4 regions of the Paenibacillus liaoningensis genome follow, and region 4 is predicted to be linked to each of the others. Evidence: riboswitches for the same ligand, from Rfam matches in the RefSeq annotation. Region 4 holds a riboswitch; each other region holds the start of a gene.
The links. Region 4 has a riboswitch for cobalamin ahead of cobJ (precorrin-3B C(17)-methyltransferase). Riboswitches for the same ligand answer to the same signal wherever they lie in the genome.

Region 1 (5,487 bases), on a different contig from region 4:
AGCCAACAGTAATCGTTGGTTTGCCGGTAAGCTTTTTCGTCCAGCCTGCAAAGTTTAGGTCCGAGCCTGCAAATTCCGGCTCCCAGAAGCGGCGGGTTGAGCAGTGGAAAATATCTACGCCAGCTTCAACAAGCGGAGCAAGAAATTGTCCCAATTCCTCAGGAGTGCTCGCAAGCTTCGCTGTATACTCGGACGATTTCCACTGTGACAGACGGATAATAATCGGGAAATCAGGCCCTACAGCTTGGCGGCAAGCTTCAATGATCTCAACCGCAAAACGTGTTCTGGACAGCATATCGCCACCATAACGATCCGTCCGTTTATTCGTTTTCTCCCAGAAAAATTGGTCGATCAAATAGCCATGTGCGCCATGCAGCTCAATGCCGTCAAAGCCAATCCGTTTTGCATCAGCAGCTGCTTGCGCGTAAGCTGCAACAAGGCCTTTTATTTCGGCTTCAGTCAAAGGCTCATTAACAACCTCGCCCTCGGCGGTAACACCTGAAGGACCAATCGGCAGTGCTTCCGGGTTCGGATGGGAGCCGACCTTGCGCGTTGTGCCAACATGCCAAATTTGCGGAACGATTTTGCCGCCAGCTTGGTGAACGGCTTCAACGACTTTTGCCCAGCCATTTAAAGCAGCTTCTCCATGAAAGTTAGGAATGTTTGGATTATCAGTGGCAGCCGGATGGTTAATCAGCGTACCCTCTGTCACAATTAAGCCAACGCCGTTTTCGGCGCGGCGTCTATAGTAGGCAACTACATCTTCGCCCGGAACGCCATTTGGAGAAAAACCGCGGGTCATTGGTGCCATTACAATACGGTTAGGCAGTGTAAGTGGACCTGCTGAGAAAGGCTTGAACAACGATTGAATTGAGCTCATGAATAAAATACCTCCTAATTGAATGAAAAATCTATAATTCTATAAAAATAGATATAAAAGCATGAAATGAGCAGGAGTAAGCAAGGTTATAGCTCATCCTGAATCATTTCTTTGAAAAACTGAATGTTAGCTTCATTACGCCTGTAATAGGTGTGCTGCCCGATCCGTTTCGACTCCAGTAAGCCTGCTTTATGCATTTTCACTAAATAGCTGGATATAACGGATTGCGCAAGTCCTGTTTTTTCTGCAAAAGAACCGACACATACGCCTCCAGCAAACTGACACGCATCGGTTAGATGGCATTGAGGCCCAAAATGCTCCTCAGGCGTTTTCAGCCATTTTAAAATATGGTACCGTTTCTCGTTAGACACAGCTTTAAGTATTGACAAAGTATCCATGAGGCTTAGTATATCTATTTTTATAGAAATGTCAAATTGTTATTTTATAAAATATAGGAACGGGTATCGTAACGCGATCCGTTCACTATATTTCTCGGACTGAAACGCGCCGCGCCGCCAAAGGACGGCGACAGCCGTTTCACCTTGAAATATAGGAAAGGATGTCCTAACGCAATCCCTTCTCTATATTTCTCGGACTGAAACGTGCCGCGCCGCCGAAGGACGGCGACAGCCGTTTCACCTTGTGCCTATTTGTGAGCGAATGGTTGGATTTTGCGCTTATTCCGTTATTGGGAACCAGCCTGGCGCATGCGTAATCGCTCCCCATAAGCCATTCGGGATGACGAGGCGCTCCTGATCTTGCTTGGATAGCGTAGTCACAATATCCTGCTCGTTGCCTTGCTTGATTTTCTCCGTCCAATCCGGGTCCATAATGAGCTCGCGGCCAAGGGCGATAAACGGCACGCCGGAGTTTTTCGCCTCAAGCGCTTCTTCTGCGGTTGTGATGCTGCCGACACCGATGAACGGAATGTGCTCGCTGTATTTTTCGACGAACCATGCCATGCGGCTTTGCGAATCCTGCTCGCCTCTGCGCGGCTTCGACCAGAAATCTTGAAGCGACACATGCAAATAATCCAGTTTCATCTCGATTAGAGCGTTAACCAGATGGTACGAATGCTCCATCGTTAATCCTTCTTCTTCCGGCTCCTCCGGCGAGAAGCGATAGCCTACAAGAAACGGCTGCGGCGCCATAGCGGCTGCCTTCTTAACAGCTTCAACGACGTAGAGCGGGAACGCCATACGTTTATGAACAGAGCCGCCCCAGTCGTCGGTACGCACATTGGAAGCCGGGGAGTAAAATTGCTGCAGCAGGTAGCCGTTGGCACCGTGAATTTCAACGCCGTCAAAACCAGCCTCAATCGCGCGGCGTGTCGCTTCGCCAAAGTCGGCGATAATCGACTTGATTTCCTCCTCGTTTAGCTCGCGTGGCACAATTCCGCCCTCCTGCTGGGCAATGCTGCTGGCACTCACCAAATCATCATTTGGCACTAGGCCAGGGAAGCATGATCTTCCGCCATGGAAAATTTGCAAAATCGCTTTCGCACCTTGGCTTTTAATAGCATCGGCCAGACGCTTGAGGCTTGGAATCATTGCGTCCGTATCCGCGCCAAATTCGCCGGGGAAGCCTTTGCCGTTGCGGCTCACGTAGACGCACGCTGTAACGACGATGCCGGGCCCAGCACTGCGGCGGCTGTAGTAGGCAAGCTCTTCATCAGGCACGGTGCCGTCCGGATTGGACGAGCAGGTTGTCATGGGCGCCATGACAATTCGATTATGTACGGACATGCCGCTCGCGAAAGTGAATGGTTCAAATAAAGGCTGAAATTGTGGTTTCATCAGTAGTTCCCTCCAGTTACGAAATGCTATGTGCTTTATTTTATATCAGATAATTACGAAAGGAAAGTGGAGTGGAAAGGTTGCTTAAATGAAAGGGCTGGTATATAATCAACCAGATTTGCAAACAACTGAAAAATTGTGGGAATAAGGTGCAACAGCTGCGGCTGGAGCTTAAAAGGGAAGTTCGGTGCAAAACCGACGCGGTCCCGCCACTGTTACGGATTAGCTGAAGCTACAAGGCCACTGATCTCGCTTAGCGGGATTGGGAAGGCAGCTTCCAGTACAATTTCCGGTAGCCAGGAGACCTGCCTGTTCTGACAACACTGCTGTAACCTACGGAGGATAGGGAAGTGTTAGCGCGCATGCTTATTTGCTATGATGGAAAATAACAATAACAGGCAGCTCTATCTTTCCTATGACTGGAGGTAGAGCTGTCTTTTTTTGCGGATTTTTGCAGGAAGATGATTTTGCTAGAGGGAGAGGAAATAGAGAAGATGAAACGTACACAAATGGCAAAAAACAAAAAAACAATAGGTGTTTTATTTAGCCTATGCTTGCTGCTGGCGCTAATGGGGTGCAGTGGCGCTAACGGTTCCAATGAATCAGGCAGCAATAATGAGCTGTCGCAGCAGTCTGCTGCTCCGTCCGCCTCTACAGCAGCTGCTTCTGAAGAAATCGTGCTGGCTGCGCCGCGGGATTTAGCACCGGGACCGCAGGATGCTTATTACACGAGCACCATTCTGTATGTATGGGAGCCGTTGATTTCCGCTTCCGAGGATGGAAAGCCTGCTCCAAAGCTGGCGGAAGCGTGGGAAATGTCTGCTGATGCCAAGGAATGGACCTTCATGCTGCGCAAAGGCGTCACCTTCCATGATGGCGCGCCATTCAACGCGGACGCGGTACTTGCAAATTTTGCCCGTTACAAGCAAGTGAGCCCGAAAAGCTCGCCATTCTATACGCTCGACATCAACAATTCATACCCAAGCCTTCAGGAAGTCGTGAAGGTTGATGATAGCACGATTAAGCTTGTTTTCGACAATCCGCAGCCGACGCTGCTGTATTCGATGATCAACTTCTCAAGCCCGATGTACAGCCCGAATAATTTTGACGAAGATGGCGACTTTAACGGCCTGCCGCAAGGGACAGGCCCTTTCAAGCTTTTGCAGCATGAGAAGGATCAATTTTCACTGCTAGAGGCTTACGACGGTTATTATGGCGAAAAAGCAAAAGCCCAAAAAATCCGCGTCCGCGTCATACCGGACCCTGATACAAGGCTTGCTGCCTTGAAATCTGGCGAGATTTTGGGCGTCATGGATTTGGGCGCTATTCCTCCTGCCCTTGCCGAGGAACTGCTGAAGGATGAACGCTTTGCTGTATCGACGGCAAAATCGACGATTTCCCATTACCTGCATCCGAACGGTGCCAAAGCGCCATTCAATGATGTGAAAATGCGTCAGGCGCTGAGCCTGATGATTGACCGCGAGCAGCTGGTGAAGGAGCTGTATTTGGGCTATCCGACCGCTACGGCGAACATTTTGAATGCGACATCGCCGTTTTATAAGGACATTCCTGTCGTCCATGATTCAGAAAAGGCAATCGCCCTGGCGCATGAGGTGCTTGGGGACAGCAGGCAGGCGGTTACGCTAATTGTGCCTACCTATGGACTCGATCGTTATCCGTATAAAGCGCAAGCCGAGCTGCTTCAGGCTGTGCTTCAAGAGCTGCAGCTGGACGTGACGATTCAAATATTGGATGGTGCGGCATACAAGGAAGCACAGGCACAAGGAAACTTCGATCTGGCACTGGCCATTCAGGGGCTGCCGAATGGCGATCCTTATTCGATTTTGAACAATTATATGGCGAGCGAAGGCTCAAGCAATATCAGTTATACGCTTGGTTACAGCAATGCCCATGTGGATGAGCTGTTGAAGCAGGTGAAGACGACGCTGGATATGGATGACCGCGCTGCGATTTATAACGAGCTGCAGGATATTGCAGCCGAGGAATTGCCGACGATTCCGCTGTTTAATGATGCGAGCTTAATTGCGTACAGCAAAGAAATTACCGGATACGGTGCACTTGTGTATGGTACAACGCTGCCGCAGCTGGAGCGGGTGCAATAAGATGGCCTATTTCATTCGGAGGTTGGCGGCGGCGGTTCCCGTTCTGATTGGCATTACGTTTATAGCCTTTGCCTTAAGCGTCGCTTCTCCGGGTGATCCGGCTGTCGAACTGCTGAGCATGAACGGCTTCAGCCAGCCGACCGAAGAGCAAATTGCTTTGAAAAGAGAAGAGATGGGGCTGAATGATCCGCTGCTCATTCAGTATGGCCATTGGTTATCAAAGGCGCTGCAAGGTGATCTTGGCACGTCTTATATGACGAAGGAATCGGTTAGCGGCGAGCTGCTGCGCCGCCTGCCAGCAACATTAAGCCTATCTTTGCTAGCTGTCCTGTTCGCCGTCCTGCTTGGAGTGCCATCCGGCATGCTCATGGCGATCCGGCGCAATCGGCTGTTCGATCATATCGGCAGGGCGCTTGCGCTGATTTTGGTTTCCATTCCTGGATTTTGGCTGGCGATCATGCTCATTGCCTTATGGTCGGAGAAGCTGCAGCTGCTCCCGACTAGCGGCTACGGCACCTGGAAGCATTTGCTTATGCCAGCGGCGGTGCTTGCTTCCGGTACAGGCGCCATATTGATGCGGCTGACGCGTGCGGCGCTGCTGGAGGAGCTGAATAAAGATTATATGCTGACAGCCCGAGCGAAGGGGCTGCGTGAGAGCTTTATTGTGCTTCGGCATGCGCTGCGCAAT
Region 2 (5,487 bases), on a different contig from region 4:
GGCCAGGAAAAGATCGTCTCAACGATCACATTGCCTCCCAGCATAAAAGCAAAGCTTGTCCCCAGCATCGATAAGATCGGCAAAAAGGCATGCTTGAACACTTGAAAAATGAATATTCTTCCTTTGGACAAGCCTCTCGCACGCGATGCTTTGACGAAGTTCTGGTTGTTCATCTCCAGCATATTCGTCCGCAAAACCCGGGCATAGACCGCGCCAAGCCCTAGGCCAAGCGTAACCGCCGGCATGAGGAGATGAGCAAAGCCCCCGCGTCCCATGGAAGGCAGCCAGCCTAGCCGGACCGAGAAAAAATAAATCAATAAAAAACCGAGCCAAAAGGAGGGGATCGAGGCGCCCAGCAGCGCAAGGATTCGGCCTATCCGGTCCAGCAGCCCTGTTGAAAAGATTGCGGTCACCATGCCTATAAGGCACGTTGCCAGCAGCATGACCAATGCGCCAGCAGAAGCAAGCTCCAGTGTGGCGGGCAGCCTTTTGAGCAGTTCCCCGGCAACCGGCTCCTTGGACATATAAGATGTCCCCCACTGCCATGTAAATACATCGCCTAGCCAGCCTATATATTGACTCCACAAGGAATCCGTCAGTCCCATTTCCTCCCGGAGCGCGTCAATCGCCTCCTGCGAGGCCGGGATATTATGCGTGGTCAGCAAAATTCTCGCCGGATCGCCTGGAGATACCCGCATTAATATGAAGGTAAGCGTCGCTACGCAAAAAATGACGAGCAGCATTTGCGCGACGCGTTCTAGCCAAAAACGAAGCATACTTAAGTTCACCCTTTACTTAAGGGATATCGACTTCAGCCGTCACATAATAATATTCGATCGGATGCGGTATGAAGCCCGTTACCCCTTTTTTCACGCCAAATACATTGTCAGGATGTACGATAAACGACTGCGGCAAATCAGCATTAATAATATCTTGGGCCTGTATCGCAAGCGCATAACGCGCATCGGTATCCGCCGTATCGTTAAGCTTATCGATTACCGTCTCAAGCGGCTTCGATTCATAATGGCTGACATTCGATTCGCTAGCAGCTTGATAGAAAATGTTCAAGAAATATTGCGGATCGCCCGTCTGCGCCGTCAGCATGCTGTACATCGCAAGGTCCCAATCGGACTTCGCAAGCTCAGCGTCAATATTTTCAACCTTGCGTATTTTCACGGTAATTCCTTCATTAAGCAGTTGATTTTGAATAACCTCTGCCATAACCGACAGCTCTGGGCGGTGCGGGAACGTAAGGAGCGTCGCCTCGAACGGCTTGCCTTCCTTCTCCCACATGCCTTCCGCATTTTTCTGCCAGCCGCCAGCGGTCAGCAATTGCTCCGTCGTTTCCCCTGCTGCTTGCTCCGCCACTTTGCCGAATGGCAAAATTTCCGGGAACGGGCTTTTCGCTTTCGTGCCGTAACCACGCATAACCGATTCAATAATCGCCTCGCGCGGAATCGCTTGATCTACAACCTCGCGGTTCGATTTTTCTTTAAACAAAGCAGAATTCATATTAAATAATACCATATGTGTACGAACCGATGGGGCAGACAGCACTTCCAGCTTGCTGTCCTTCTCTACCAGCTCAATGCTGTCAATCGGAATGTCCGTTGCGACATCTACTTCACCAGCCTGCAGCGCCATCAGACGCGTGTTGCCATCGGTTACAAACTTCATCGTCACTTCTGAAAGCTTTGCGGGTTCCCCCCAATAGCCATCATAACGCTCAACAACAAGCGATACGTCTTTCGTAAATTGCTTGATTTTGAAAGCTCCCGTCATGGCCGGGTAGCTGCCCGCTTCCTTCATGCTGTCAACATCAAGAATAATCGTGCTTGGATCAGCCAAGCTGGAAATGATCGCCGAGTTCGGCTGTGTCGTAATCATTTTCAGCTCGTCAGGCGCAAGCACTTCAATATCTTTAACCAGAAGCAAATCCTTCGCCAAATGGCTGTTCGCAATGGAACGCAGCAGCGATGCTTTTACGCTTTCAGCATCCATTTTTTTGCCGTTGTGGAACGTTACGCCCGTTTCCAGCTTGAACGTCCACGTATTAGCATCCTCCTGCTTCCATTCCTTCGCGAGCCAAGCGGATGGCTGCAGCTGCTCATTCAATTTAATCAGCGTTTCCCCTGCGCCCGAGCGCATAACATCCCAGCTATCGTCGCCATGCGGATCAACGCCTGCAGGGTTCCAAGTGTACGCCATTGTTAGTGTTTTTTTAGCGGCAGCAGCGTTGTTTCCCGAGGCAGCATCCGTGCCCTGCTCTGCGTTTTGGCCAGCATTCGTGCTGCATCCTGCAAGGACCAGCATCAAGCAAACGATCATCATTCCAAGTGACAAGCTAAGTGGCTTCTTCGTGTGGTTCATTTTTCTTTTGTCTCCCCTTCTAGTAAGCGTAAACGGCCGAAAGCCGTCCTGTGGCGGCAAAGCTACCGTTTCGCGTAGAAATATAGAGAAAGGATAGAAAAATCATATCTTTTCTCTATATTTAAAAAAAGCATCCCCGACCCTTAAAAAGCAGTCAGAAATGCTTTTATGTTAAATAACTAAACCTTATCTGCGTCTGCTCGCCATGAAGCAACAAATAATCGTTAGACATTTTGCAATAAATGGGCATAACCAACCACCTCCCTAAGCACCGTAGGTCAAACAGTGATGTTAAAACAGGCAGGTCTCCTGACTTGGGGCCTCCCTCTCTTCCCTTCCCAGCTAGGGTAAGCATCTGCTATTCGTCTTGCGACGAAAAGAAGCTCATCAGCCAGTGGCTTATTTGTGAGGGGAGCGCAGCCTGTGTAAGCTGCTGCCCTTTACAGTGGCGGGTCCGTGTCGGCCTTTAACCGAACTTCCCTTTTAAGCGAACGAAGACGTATAAGTTCCAGCCAACATTTCGCACCTATTTTCATTCAAGTATGAAGTTTTGCAGGCTCATAAGCCCGTCCTGTCCGTAATCCATTCTTAATCATAGGGAGGAAGCGGGAATCTGTCAATGGCTTTAATTCGAAAATGAAAGTGTTTTCAACATAAAACTTTCATATTTTTTCCAGTAATGTTATATTGAAATTACTTCACGCATGATGAGCTTATTTATTAAATTAATCCAATAGATAACCTAATCAAATAGAAAAGGAATGATCACAGTGACGGTGAAAATCCTTCCAGTTGAAGAAAAGCAAATTATTGATTCATATTGGTTTTACAGTGATTTTTATTCTATTATCTCGCGTGTGGACTCGAAAAAATTATGGTTTATGAATAATTATATTAATTTATTCGATATTCCTGATCCAAACCAATTATATACCTTTTTCTTCAACGGTTATTATAGAGATAAAATGGTTGAGTTTTATGACTGCCCTTTTATTGATTTTCAGCGGATAGCGTTAGACAGGCAAAGCTCAACGATTTTAAATAACGAGCTGTTTGATTTTATTAAAGCATCGATTGATGGCGGCTATTATGTAATCGTTATGATCGATCGTTTTCATATTAAAGAGTATGAAATTTCGGCAAAATCCCCACATGAAGTCATGATAAATGGGTATGATGATGCAAATAAAAAGCTGTACTTTTGTGACAATAATGCCAACGGAAAATATTCAACGAATATCACCTGTGATTACGAAGCTTTTCATAGAGCATTTCATATATTAGAAATCGATGCCCATGATTTTAAAGACCATCTTTATTTATTGAAGCCGCTCGAAAATACCGATTATACTTTTTCTCTAACCTATGTGAAAAATACGATGAATGCCTACCTCTTGTCTAAGGCACATACGGATGAACATTATAACCAAGCTTTAGGCACACCCGGGCTAACCTTCGGTATTAATGTTTACGACAAGGCCTCCGAGTATTTAAAATATTTGGCTCAAGAAGAGGTAGTATTTGATATTAGATCGTTCCACCTGCTTTACGACCATAAGAAATGCATGACCATGCGATTAAACTACATGATTAATAACCATCATTTGATTGATGATAATCAAATTTTAAGCAGATGGAAAAATCTGGAGGCTGCTGCGCTGGCTGTAAGAAATTCCATCTTAAAATATTGGCTTACTCGAAGCTCGGATACGTTGTACAAGCAAATGGAGCAGCTGCAAAAATTGAAGGAGACGGAAAAGATTTTGCTGCAGGAGATTGTAGATCAGTTGAAGGATGGTTAGATTTATTAACAAATCAGAGAGCACCTCTTCTCCGTTATGAAGAAAAGGTGCTTTGCTATTAACTTATTAATTTAAAAACTAGCGGCTAATCCAAGGGCTGCTGTTTTGCTTGCTCGTTCTAGAACGAGGGGCAACGGTGCGAATTACCGCTTTTTTATTGGATTTGCGCTGCGCATTGTTTTTGCCGTTTTTCACATTGATTGTCGTTGTTTCTTTTACTTGCTCATCCTCTTCGCGCTTATCCTTGCAGCCGCAATTGCATGGCTTTTGTGACTCAACTCCTGCGGTTTGCATAGGATAATATCCGTAAGGCGGGAACGGAGGAAATGCTGAGACGGGATAGCCGTTGCAGTTGTTGCCGATTGGCGACACCATTCCGCCATAACCGTAGCCTTGTGTGTTTGCTGGCGATACGGCTCCACCATAGCCGTAGCCTTGCGTTTCTGCCGGCGATACCATTCCGCCATAGCCTTGCGTGCTTGCTGGCGATACGGCTCCACCATAGCCGTAGCCTTGTGTTTCTGCCGGCGATACGGCTCCACCATAGCCGTAGCCTTGTGTTTCTGCCGGCGATACGGCTCCACCATAGCCGTAGCCTTGCGTTTCTGCCGGCGATACGGCTCCACCATAGCCGTAGCCTTGTGTTTCTGCCGGCGATACGGCTCCACCATAGCCGTAGCCTTGCGTTTCTGCTGGCGATACCATTCCGCCATAGCCTTGCGTGCTTGCCGGCGATACGGCTCCACCATAGCCGTAGCCTTGCGTTTCTGCTGGCGATACCATTCCGCCATAGCCTTGCGTGCTTGCTGGCGATACGGCTCCACCATAGCCGTAGCCTTGCGTCTCTGCTGGCGATACCATTCCGCCATAGCCGTAGCCTTGCGTCTCTGCCGGCGATACCATTCCGCCATAGCCGTAGCCTTGCGTCTCTGCCGGCGATACCATTCCGCCATAGCCGTAGCCTTGCGTCTCTGCCGGCGATACCATTCCGCCGTAGCCGTAGCCTTGCGTTTCTGCTGGCGATACCATTCCGCCATAGCCGTAGCCACTGCTCATACCGCCTATCGGATACATCCCAGGAGGACACGGATTATAGCCTCCTCCTTGGCTCACAGGGCTGACCATAGTTGGCTGCTGCCAATGACCGTAACCGCCTGTTTGTGCAGGTGATACCGTTGTAGGCATGCTGTAGCCTCCGTATTGCGGCAAAGAAGGAGCCGTTGCAGCGGGCGATACAACTGTTGTCGGGTAAGTCGATGAAGCTTCTACCGCAGGTGTACCGTATTGCATAAACAAGTCAACGCTTTGCTGATGA
Region 3 (5,487 bases), on a different contig from region 4:
TGTCGCATACAGCACAACCTTGGAGTGAAAAGACAGCTTGCGCGTTTTTGTGTAATCCCACATTTCCGCCAGCACGATAAAGCCGATCCCGCCGAGAAAAATGAGAGCAATAACGATCACATTAATAATAGGATCGTTAACATGATTCACAAAGCTGCTGAACGGGCCGTTCAGCGGTCCCATAATATCAAATCCGGCGTTGGTGAACATCGACACGCTATGGAACATGCCGAAATACAGCGCCTTGCCGAAAGGCATTTCCGTTGACCAGCGCAGTGCCAGAACAAGGGCGCCGATTCCTTCGATGGCAAAAGCATAAATGAGCACGCGCCGAATGAAGCGGACGATCCCTTCCAGCGAAGATTGATTCATGGATTCCTGCAGCAGCAGCCGCTCGCGCAGCGATATCCGTTTGCGCAGGGCAAGGGCGAACAGCGTAGACATCGTCATAAAGCCGAGTCCGCCAACCTGCATAAGCACGAGAATGACGAGCTCGCCAAAGGTTGAATAGTGTATGCCGGTATCGACGACGACAAGCCCCGTTACGCAAACAGCGGATGTGGCAGTGAATAATGCGTCAATGAGCGGCGTTGCCTGATGGGTTGACGAAGCCAGAGGCAGAGAAAGCAATAGGGTACCCGCCGCAATAATCGCGAGAAAGCCAAGCGTAAGAATTTGCGGCGGAGTCATTTTTAGAAAAATGGTTCGTAGTTTGAGCACGCAGGTAATCTCCTTTATATGTAACGAAACAATGGTGTAGTTGAAAATTTGAGCTGATGCTGCCGAAGGCAGGCACAGCCGTTTACGCTTGAAATATAAGAATAATAAGTTTGACTCTTATTATAACGCTTATATTTCTACGAGAAACGAGCAGTTGTCGCCAATACCCGACAACGCCGTTTGCTCTTGAAATATAAGATCAATAAGTTTGATTCTTATTGCAACGCTTATATTTCTACGCGAAACGAGCTTGTGCTGCCGAAGGCAGGCACAGCCGTTTACGCTTGCCACCTCATTATCTGGTATAATAGGGCAATATGCAACAGGAGGGCGCTGGGGCCCGCGATTAGGAGGACAACGATGAAATCAAGATATATAGCAGGTATTTCGCTTGCCGTTATGGGGGCAGGCTTTATTACTACGAGATGGTGGCTGCCAGACAACACGTGGACACATCTACTGGAAAGCGGCTTTGAAGCGGGGCTGGTCGGCGGAATTGCCGACTGGTTTGCGGTGACGGCGTTGTTCCGCCATCCGATGGGCATTCCCATTCCGCATACGTCCTTGCTGCTCAAAAACCGGGCGAAAATCGTGAACTCGCTCATCAGCGCTATGGAAAATGAACTGCTGAATAAAGAAAGCATTACCCGCAAGCTGTCTGGCTTTCAACTGTTCGCAGGGGCAGCATCGGCGGCGACTCGGCTGATTGGCAAGCGCAAGTTCAGGCTGGCAGCGGTTGATTTTGCCCAGTCGGCAGTGGAGCGCTTGCCTTTGGAGCGGGTTAGCGGTGTGCTGCATGGATTTTTGGCGGATTATGTGAAAAAGCAGGATTTTACGCCAATCGTGCGCAAGCTGGCGGATCGTTTCGTCCATGAGCGTTGGGATGAACGGGCGCTGGATTACGGCCTGGAGCATGTAGGCCATTGGATTCGCAAGCGTGAAACCGAGGAAATGCTCGGCAAGCTCGCCTTCAAAAAGCTGGAGGAGCTTAAGGTAGGCGGCTTCATGGGGTTTGCACTGCAAGCTTTCGTCGGCTTTATGAACGAGGAGAAGCTCGGCGGTTTGATCCAGAACATGCTGCTCTCTACGATGCAGGAGCTTTCCCATCCTGGAAGCCCGCATCGGCAGAAGCTGCTGCTTGAGGTGAGAGCCCAGGCGGAGAAGCTTGCCGATAACGAAGAGCTGATGCTCAAGCTGAAGCAGCTCATTGAACAGGGGGTGGACAGCGTTGAAACGGAGCGCTTCATCCATTTGCGTCTGGAGGAGCTGAGACAGCTCGTGCTGGACAAGCTGGAGGAGCAGCATCGCAGCGGAGGGCGCGCCATTGTGCAGGGATACCGTTTTGCAACGGATTATTTGAATGGCAAGCAGGAAATGCTCGCCAATTGGGAAGATGGCATTCGCGGCTATCTCGTTCGACTTATTGAAAATAATCACTATCGCATCGGTGCGCTCGTTCGGGATAATCTCGACCGGATGGATGACAAGGCGCTCGTCTCCATGCTGGAGGAAAAGGTCGGCAACGATTTGCAGTGGATTCGTGTCAACGGCGCATTATGCGGTTTTGTCGTAGGCGTTATTTTGTCCTTCTTCTAACAGGAAGGTAGCCATTTACATTTATAGGGGACAGCCTGAATTTTTTGTGATAAGATCAAACTACAAAATGACCAATGAATACAAGGATTTTGAAAAATGATTGACATGGAACGAGGTGCCTTTGCGCACGTCAAAGGGTAACAGGGAATCGGGTGCAAATCCCGAGCGGTCCCGCCACTGTAATCGGGGAGTTTTCCTTCACCAGCAGGAGTCACTTGGCCTAAGCTTTAGGGCAGCCAGGGAAGACGAAGGAAAATAATGATCCGCTAGCCAGGAGACCTACCTCGTTCCAGCACCACAGTGCCTTCGCGGAAAGGATAGGTGTACGAACGAAAGCGATTGCTACCAGTCTGTTTGCTGGCGCAACCGTCTATTTCTGCGTACACATGGCCGTTTTCCCAGCGAAGGGAAAGCGGTCATTTTTTGTTGTCTTTAGGCATGAACACATTGGGGAGGGTATTGAAACGAATGGTCAAGTTAAAAAGAAAGACAGCAGTTAGCACCGCTTTGCTGGTTATTGGCTTCACGCTTTTTTTACTGGTGAATGAGCCGCAATCCGCTTATGCGATGCACATTATGGAAGGGTTTTTGCCTGTGGGGTGGGCGATTTTTTGGTGGGTGGCCTTTATTCCTTTTTTCATCCTGGGTGTACGCGCCATTCGGAAAATTACAAAGGAAGCACCAGAGCTTAAGCTGATGCTGGGCTTGGCGGCAGCTTTCACCTTCGTGCTGTCCGCGCTTAAGATTCCTTCCGTTACAGGCAGCAGCTCGCACCCGACGGGAACGGGGCTTGGAACGGTTATGTTCGGGCCGCTGCCCATGAGCGTATTAGGTTCTATGGTATTGCTGTTTCAAGCGGTGCTGCTTGCACATGGCGGGCTGACGACGCTTGGGGCGAATGCTTTTTCAATGGCGGTTGCAGGTCCCGCTGCTGGCTATGCCGTCTATCGGCTGCTGATGCGTTCAGGCAGCAAGCAAGGCGTGGCGATTTTTTCTGCTGCCGCTGTTGCCGATCTGGCCACTTATATCGTTACTTCGATTCAACTGGCTGTTGCTTTTCCGGCGGTTGAGGGCGGCATTCTCGCATCCTTTATGAAATTTGGCGGTATTTTTGCGATTACCCAGGTTCCGCTTGCTATTAGCGAAGGCTTGCTGACGGTATTGATCTGGAACTGGCTGCAATCTTTTAATACGGACGAGCTGTCTATTTTGAAGCGGAGAATGAAAGGGGATCGCGTGTAATGAGCCGCAGTGCCAAAAATATTTGGATATTAGCCATTGTTGTTTTGCTTGCCGTTGCGCCTTTAATATTCATTAACGCCGAGTTTGGCGGCGCAGATGGCGCGGCGGAGGAAATGATCCAGACGATTGCGCCCCATTATGAGCCTTGGGCGTCTCCGCTGACTGAGGTGCCGGGAGAAACGGAAAGCATGCTGTTCGCGCTGCAAGCTGCGATTGGCGCTGGCGTAATCGGCTATGTGATTGGCCTTTTTAAAGGGAAGTCGGGGAAATCAAAGCAGCAATGATGAAATGGATTGATACGATTTCTTATTCCAATAAGCTGCGGGATTTACCCGCCATTTGGAAATGCGGGCTTGCAGCCCTTCTGCTGCTGCTTGCCTATATCGCTCATCCGCTCGTACAGCTTGTCATTTTCGGATGGCTTGCACTGTGGACGGTCGGCTATGCGAAAGTGCCCGCTAAGCTTTATGCGGCGCTGCTTTTCTCCTCTTGCCTGCTGTTCATTCTCAGCTTGCCCGCGCTGCTCATTGAATTCAGCAATAGCAGCAGCGAAGCGGGAAGCTTGGCGGCAGCGAAAGCAGGCTGGATGCTCGTTTCATGGGAGCCGCTTAGCCTGTATGTGCCAGAGGCATCGTTAGGGCTGGCCGGACATATTTTTACGCGTATTCTTGCTTGCCTGGCATGTATGTTTTTTATCACCTTGACGACCCCCTTCCCGGATCTGCTGCAAGTGCTGAAGCGGTTGAAAATGCCGCAAATTGTACTGGAGCTCATGATTATTATGTATCGCTTCATCTTTCTGCTGCTGGATACGGCGGGGGCTATGCTGGTCGCGCAGCGTGCACGCGGCGGTCAACACGGTTTTAAAGGCAAATTGCAGGGTACGGCGGCGATTGCTGTGCGGCTCTTCGTCAAAACGATGCATCGATACAAGGGGCTCTCGAATGGGCTTATGGCAAGAGGATTTACGAATGAAATCCGTCTTGCGCCTAGTGTAAAGCGGACGGTTCGCCTCCGATATTGGGCGGAAGCGGGGCTCGGCTTAACGATTTTGCTGGCAGCAGAGCTATGGCTTCGGTATGGAGGTGAATAAGCTGGCGGATAACGATCGGGCATCAACCATTATGGAAATGAACCAAGTGAGCTATGCTTATCCCGGAACGGACAAGACCGCTTTAAACGGGCTAGAGCTGCGTATTCCGGCGAACAAGAAGATAGCGCTGTGCGGGCATAATGGCTCGGGCAAGTCGACGCTCTTCTTGCAGCTTATTGGCATTAATCGTCCGCAATCCGGTTTTGTCAGCTGGCGCGGCGAGCCGCTTTCTTACAAGCCCAGAGAGCTTGCCAGCTTGAGACGGCGCGTCGGCCTTGTTTTTCAGGACCCGGAGCATCAGCTCATTTTGAATACCGCTTATGAGGATATTTCCTATGGGCTGCGCAATGCGGGGCTTCAAGAAGTGGAAATTGACAGACGTACGGCGCGCATCGTTCAGCAGCTGAACTTGCAGGAACTGGCGCATAAGCCGCTGCATCATCTCAGCCTTGGGCAAAAGAAGCGAGTCGCTCTTGCCGGCGTACTGGCCCTGGAGCCGGAGTTAGTGCTGCTTGATGAGCCGGCTGCTTATCTCGATCCGATATCGGAGCAGCGGCTGATGGCTGAGCTGGACCGCATTCATGCCAGCGGCATAACGCCGGTTATGGCGACGCATGACATGAATATGGCCTATGCTTGGGCGGATTGGATTTTCATCATGAATGAGGGCCGCTGTATATTGGAGGGTACGCCGGAGACGGTATTTCGCGAAGGCGAGCGTCTCAGAAGCCTTGGACTCACGCTGCCAATGGTGCTGGAAGCTTGGGAGGCACTGCCGCCTGAGCTGCGAGGAGAACAGCAGGCGCCGCGTACGCTCGCGCAATTTAAAGCGGCTG
Region 4 (5,487 bases):
AACGAAAAGCGCAAAGGAGGTTCGCCAAAATGAGAAAGAGGTTCCTTCGTCTAATATTTATCGTAGTCCTGTTTATTGGAATAAGCCTCTGGAGTTCCGCATCGCTATCCGTGTCCGCAGCAGATGTCTGTACTCCTGCAAATAATGAGCAGCAGACGAATGCTGCCGCCTCATCGCCAACCGACTCCCCCTGTAATGAACATGCGGGTCATGAGGCTCCAGATCCGGCTGCAACCGCTCCCGGGGATCAGTTGACCGATGAGCAGGCCGGGTGGCTGCTTACAGGTGTCATTGCTTTATTTCTCATTATCGTCGTCATATGGCGCCAGCATGCTTTCAAGTCGAAGCGTTAGCTGCCAAAGGAGTGGCGCAGCTTAATGATAGGGCTGCATCGTTATGCCGCAGACGCGAACAATAGCCAGCGTGCATTTTAGCTATCTGCGGCCTCATGTTTTATTTTTCTATTAAATGATGGACAAGCTTAATGATAAGACGAAATGCAACCGTTTGGACGCATCTGCCGTATAAGTAGTGCTCTGTGTAAGACAGGCGGAAAGGAAGAGATTAAACATGGCCATTCGTTCAGGAAAAAGCATACTTTTAATCATTGGAATGTTATTATTAGGAGGATGCTCGTTATTTGAGGAAGCCAAGCAGACGGTCAATTCCGTATCAAACTCGGCCGAATATGTGACGGGAGCAGCAACGTACATGCAGACGCTGACAAATTTCAGCGAGCAGGCGACGCAGCTTGCGGAGCAAGCCGTAAACGATGCGAGTGCACGCGCTGATTATAAAGAACAGCTGGTAGCTGTGCAGGAGTCCATCAAGCAGTTTGGCGAGCTGCACGCGCCGGATTTTGCCAAGGACGTCCATCAGTCCGTGGTCGATTATAATTTGAAGCTGCAGGAAAGCATTGATGCGGTGCTGAAGCAGATCGAAGACGGCAAAGCATTGATTGACGCAACGGAAATTCCAAATACGATTAACAAAATCAACGAGCTGTTAAATCAAGTGAATCAACTTCAGCAGCTGGTATCGTAACGGTAAAGAGAGGAAGAGTGGAAGATGAAAGTAAATATTTTGCATGCTAGCATGACGAACTCCAAGGAATCCGGTTTCGTAGGCAAGGTTCATTTTGAAGTAGAGGGCCAGACGAACCAATACGAAATTACCCTTCATAGCCGCAAGGCGACAGAGTGGGGCTACGGTTTGTTTTTTCTGAATGAATCGGGCAAGGAAGAAGATCTTTTGGCGGTTGAGGATGAGCTGGAAGAGGACGATGAACTGTTTGATTCCCTCGTGAATGCAGCTTGGGAAACGCTTGAGAAGAAATAAATAGCTCCGGTAAAAAATAGAGCTGGTGTCAGCCTGGACATGCTGTCCGTGCTTGCGCCGGCTCTATTTGCGCCAAGGCTGATGGCATAAACGCACTTGTCGATCATACAATCTAATGTTATCATTAAGATTACAATTTAATAGGAAGGGAATAAGTGTCAGCAGGCGCCAAAGCGCCCAAGTTGACTTAATAGGGAAGTCGGTGAGAGACCGGCGCGGACCCGCCACTGTATGAAGCGTCCTAACGCTTCAAAGCCAGGAGACCTGCTTATTTCAACGACACTGTAAACCTACGTGGATATTAGGAAGGTGTTAGAGATTGGATGGCCCTTCGCTGTCTGCGTTTAACAAGGACATTGGTCTTTTCAAGCATTTCTAACACATATCGTTAGAGGTGCTTTTTTTGTTGGATAGAAATTGTAAATTGCTACATAGAAGGAGTTGGGCATCAATGAGTGAAGCAGGCGTCGGCAAGCTGTTAATTATCGGATTCGGCCCAGGGAGCTTCGAGCATATTACGAAACGCGCCCGTGAAGCGATTCAGGAGAGCGATATTGTCATCGGCTACAACACGTATGTCGACTTGATTCGGGAGCTAATCAGCGATCAGGCGATTGTGCGTACGGGGATGACAGAGGAGGTCAGCCGGGCGCAGGAAGCGGTGCGCCAAGCGGAGAACGGCAAGAAGGTAGCCGTTATATCAAGCGGCGATGCGGGCGTATACGGCATGGCAGGACTCGTGTATGAGGTGCTGATTGAGAAAGGTTGGAAGCGTAATGGCGGGGTAGAGGTTGAAGTGATTCCCGGCATTTCTGCCATTAACTCGACAGCATCCCTGCTTGGCGCGCCGATAATGCATGATGCTTGCACGATCAGCCTGAGCGATCATTTGACGCCTTGGGAGCTGATTGCGCGCAGGGTAGAAGCGGCCGGACAAGCGGATTTCGTCATTGCGCTTTATAACCCGCGCAGCGGCAGAAGAACGCGGCAAATCGTGGAGACTCAGCGGATTTTGCTCAAATACCGCTCGCCAGATACGCCGGTAGGCATTGTGAAAAGCGCGTACCGCGACCGTGAAGACATTGTCGTGACGACGCTTGCCCGTATGCTTGACCATGATATCGGCATGCTGACAACAGTCGTCATCGGCAACTCGACGACCGTCAATTATGACGGGCTAATGATTACGCCGCGCGGCTATCAGCGCAAATATACGCTTGGCGAAGGCGCGCAGCCTTTGAAGCCCCACCAGCGTCTGCAAGAGAAGAATGAGCCGTGGGCGCTTCATACGGCAGGAATGCCTGAGCTTCCAGCGGACGGGGGCTATCGTGCGGATGAATATGACGCGACGGACCAGCTGCTCGAGCGGGAGGAGCCGCAGGCGGTTGCGCCAGATGAACCGAGAAATGATAATGGACAGGGCGGCGGAGTGGCGGTTGCAGTAGCCCCCCCGGTTGCGCCCGTGAAGCCGGCCCCAGCCCCAATAAATACAGCCGTTTCAATGAGGGCAGAGGCTGCCCCGGCACCTGCAGTATCGCCTCTGCATTTGGCGATGGAAGCGGTTCTCCTGAATGATCGCAGCAAGGGGATCGAGCCTAGTGCGGCGTTTGGCGCAGTATCGAGCCCTATGCCTGTGTTTGCGCAGCAATCGGTACTTGAGTTTGCCGTAAGCCCAGGTGTCGCGACAAAAAACTTCACGCCCCAGCAGCTCGTAGCATTGGCGCAGGCTGTTGGCGAGAAGGGTTCGATTGAATATACGCCGCATCATCATTTGCTGGTGCGGATTCCAACATCGGACCCGGACAGTGTGACGGCGAAGCTGCGCGCGGATGGGCTCAGCCTAGCTCCAATCGGTGATGTACTGCAATTGAAGGCTTGCGATTTTTGCAATCTGGAGAAGGCGGAATCGGTGCCTTATGCCGATGAGCTGCAAGACAAGATCGGCGGCATGGCAATGCCGAAGGAGCTGCGTGTCGGGTTCAATGGCTGCGGCATGGCATGTTATGGCGCAGTTAACGAGGATATCGGCATCGTGTATCGCCGTGGCAAATTCGATTTGTTCCTCGGCGGCAAAACCGTCGGCCGCAACGCGCATGCCGCGCAGCCGGTTGCCGAAGGCATTGCCGTCGACGAAATCGTGCCACTGATTGAACGCATTATTGCGCTTTATAAATCGGAAGGCCATCCGAATGAGCGCTTTCATAAATTTTTCAAACGAATGGGTCAAATAGAAGGCTATCGCTATCAGGAGCTGCCTGTTTTTCATATCGAAGACGCATTGTGCGGAGACTAGCGACAGCAAGGGAGATGAAGGAAGATGGATGCGGTTTTGTTTGTAGGGCACGGAAGCCGGGATGAGAGAGGCAATGAAGAGGTACGCGAGTTTGTCGCCTCTGTAGCTTCAACACTGAAAGCAGATTTGGTAGAGCTGTGCTTTCTGGAGTTTGTCACGCCGACGATGAAGCAGGGCTTTGATATTTGCGTATCAAAAGGGGCGACCCGGATCGCCGTCATTCCGATTACGTTATTTTCGGCAGGGCATGCAAAGCTGCATATGCCAGCAGCAATTGATGAGGCAAAGCTGCGTTACCCTGCTGTAAATATTATTTATGGACGGCCAATTGGCGTCCACGATCAGGTGCTGGAAATTTTGACCTCCCGCCTTGGCGAAGCGGTTGCCGCAGAGGAAAGCGAGCTTGCGGATACGGCCATTTTGATCGTCGGCCGGGGCAGCAGCGATGCGGATGCGAACAGTGAGCTATTCAAAATTTCCCGCTTGTTCTGGGAGCGTCTAAAAGTGAAATGGGTCGAAACCGCCTTTATTGGCGTTACGGCACCTTTGATGGATGAAGGAGTAGAGCGCTGCCTCAAGCTGGGCGCGCGCAAAGTCATTATACTGCCTTATTTCCTGTTTACCGGTGTCTTAATTAAACGGATGGAAGCGGCGATGGAGCAATATACGGCTGCATATCCGGATACGGAATTTGTGCTTGCAGAATATTTCGGCTTCCACCCGCTGCTTAAAGAGATTTTGAAAGACCGCGCAGCAGAAGCGCTGCAGGACGAAGTGAAGATGAACTGCGATATGTGCCAGTTCCGCCTGCAAGCGATGAAAGATCATGACCATCACCACCACCATGATCACGATCACGACCATCACGACCACCACCATGATCATCATGATCACGACCATGGTCATGATGATCATGCACACGACCACGGCCATGACCATCGTCACGATCATGATCACCATGCGCATGATCACGAGCATCATGAGGGCCATACGCACGAGCATAATCATGACCAACATGACCATGATCACCACGAGCACGAGCATCTTGAAATCGGTGAGCTTGCTGCCGATGATGCCAAGGAAGATTCGCAGAAGAAAAATGATCCGTCCAAGGCGGCTACGCTTGTCGGGGAGGGTTAAGCAATGATTTTTATGCTATGTGGAACAAGCGATGCGAGGGAGCTTGCCGTACAAATTAAGGCGCAGGGCTATAGTGTGCTGACTTCGGTCGTGACCGATAGTGCGGCAGGCAGCTTGAAGGAAGCCGGGCTTGACGTGCGAGTAGGTCGGCTGACCGCAGACGAGATGGCTGCTTACCTGAAGGGAAATCAGGTACAGGCTGTCGTTGATGCCAGCCATCCTTTTGCCGAGGAAGCGCATCGCAATGCAATGGCGGCGGCCGAGCAAGCATCGGTGCCATATATTCGCTATGAGCGCGAGAGCCTGACCTTTGATGGACAGCCGCTGATTCAGTATGCGGATGATTATGCCGAAGCAGCCGAAATGGCGGCTGCCAAGGGCGGCGTCGTGATGCTGACGACAGGCAGCAAAACGCTCCAGGTTTTTACCGAGCGTCTGCTAGGCTTGCCTAACGTGACGCTGATCGCCCGTATGCTGCCGCGCCTCGACAATATGGAAAAATGCGAAGCGCTGGGACTGCCGCAAAAGCATATCGTTGCGATGCAAGGGCCATTTTCCAAAGCGCTCAACCGCGCTCTTTATGAGCAATTCGGCGTGACGCTGATGATTACGAAGGAGAGCGGCAAGGTCGGTTCTGTGGATGAGAAGCTGGAAGCCGCACTTGAAATGGGTATTGAGACAATTATTATTGGGCGCCCTAAGCTTGCCTATGGGCA

Region 1: another riboswitch for cobalamin. It lies ahead of AC6B99_RS07785 (ABC transporter substrate-binding protein); the one in region 4 lies ahead of cobJ (precorrin-3B C(17)-methyltransferase).
Region 2: another riboswitch for cobalamin. It lies ahead of AC6B99_RS09830 (ABC transporter substrate-binding protein); the one in region 4 lies ahead of cobJ (precorrin-3B C(17)-methyltransferase).
Region 3: another riboswitch for cobalamin. It lies ahead of AC6B99_RS08290 (energy-coupling factor ABC transporter permease); the one in region 4 lies ahead of cobJ (precorrin-3B C(17)-methyltransferase).

What each region holds. Positions count from the first base shown of each region.
Region 1 covers NZ_JCAALU010000004.1:370,564-376,050, forward strand. Annotated here, with positions in the region: gene AC6B99_RS07770 (NADH:flavin oxidoreductase) at 1-880, opposite strand, end outside; gene AC6B99_RS07775 (ArsR/SmtB family transcription factor) at 967-1,278, opposite strand; gene AC6B99_RS07780 (NADH-dependent flavin oxidoreductase) at 1,558-2,676, opposite strand; cobalamin riboswitch at 2,806-3,003, shown strand; gene AC6B99_RS07785 (ABC transporter substrate-binding protein) at 3,171-4,799, shown strand; gene nikB (nickel ABC transporter permease) at 4,801-5,487, shown strand, end outside.
Region 2 covers NZ_JCAALU010000006.1:55,840-61,326, forward strand. Annotated here, with positions in the region: gene nikB (nickel ABC transporter permease) at 1-776, opposite strand, end outside; gene AC6B99_RS09830 (ABC transporter substrate-binding protein) at 796-2,370, opposite strand; cobalamin riboswitch at 2,653-2,915, opposite strand; gene AC6B99_RS09835 (hypothetical protein) at 3,141-4,172, shown strand; gene AC6B99_RS09840 (LysM peptidoglycan-binding domain-containing protein) at 4,251-5,487, opposite strand, start outside.
Region 3 covers NZ_JCAALU010000005.1:94,318-99,804, forward strand. Annotated here, with positions in the region: gene AC6B99_RS08280 (TrkH family potassium uptake protein) at 1-690, opposite strand, end outside; gene AC6B99_RS08285 (DUF445 domain-containing protein) at 1,081-2,316, shown strand; cobalamin riboswitch at 2,413-2,617, shown strand; gene AC6B99_RS08290 (energy-coupling factor ABC transporter permease) at 2,785-3,558, shown strand; gene AC6B99_RS08295 (energy-coupling factor ABC transporter substrate-binding protein) at 3,558-3,842, shown strand; gene cbiQ (cobalt ECF transporter T component CbiQ) at 3,839-4,651, shown strand; gene AC6B99_RS08305 (energy-coupling factor ABC transporter ATP-binding protein) at 4,638-5,487, shown strand, end outside.
Region 4 covers NZ_JCAALU010000008.1:273,128-278,614, forward strand. Annotated here, with positions in the region: gene AC6B99_RS14175 (hypothetical protein) at 30-353, shown strand; gene AC6B99_RS14180 (DUF6376 family protein) at 571-1,044, shown strand; gene AC6B99_RS14185 (hypothetical protein) at 1,069-1,338, shown strand; cobalamin riboswitch at 1,475-1,624, shown strand; gene cobJ (precorrin-3B C(17)-methyltransferase) at 1,790-3,631, shown strand; gene AC6B99_RS14195 (sirohydrochlorin chelatase) at 3,656-4,771, shown strand; gene cobK (precorrin-6A reductase) at 4,775-5,487, shown strand, end outside.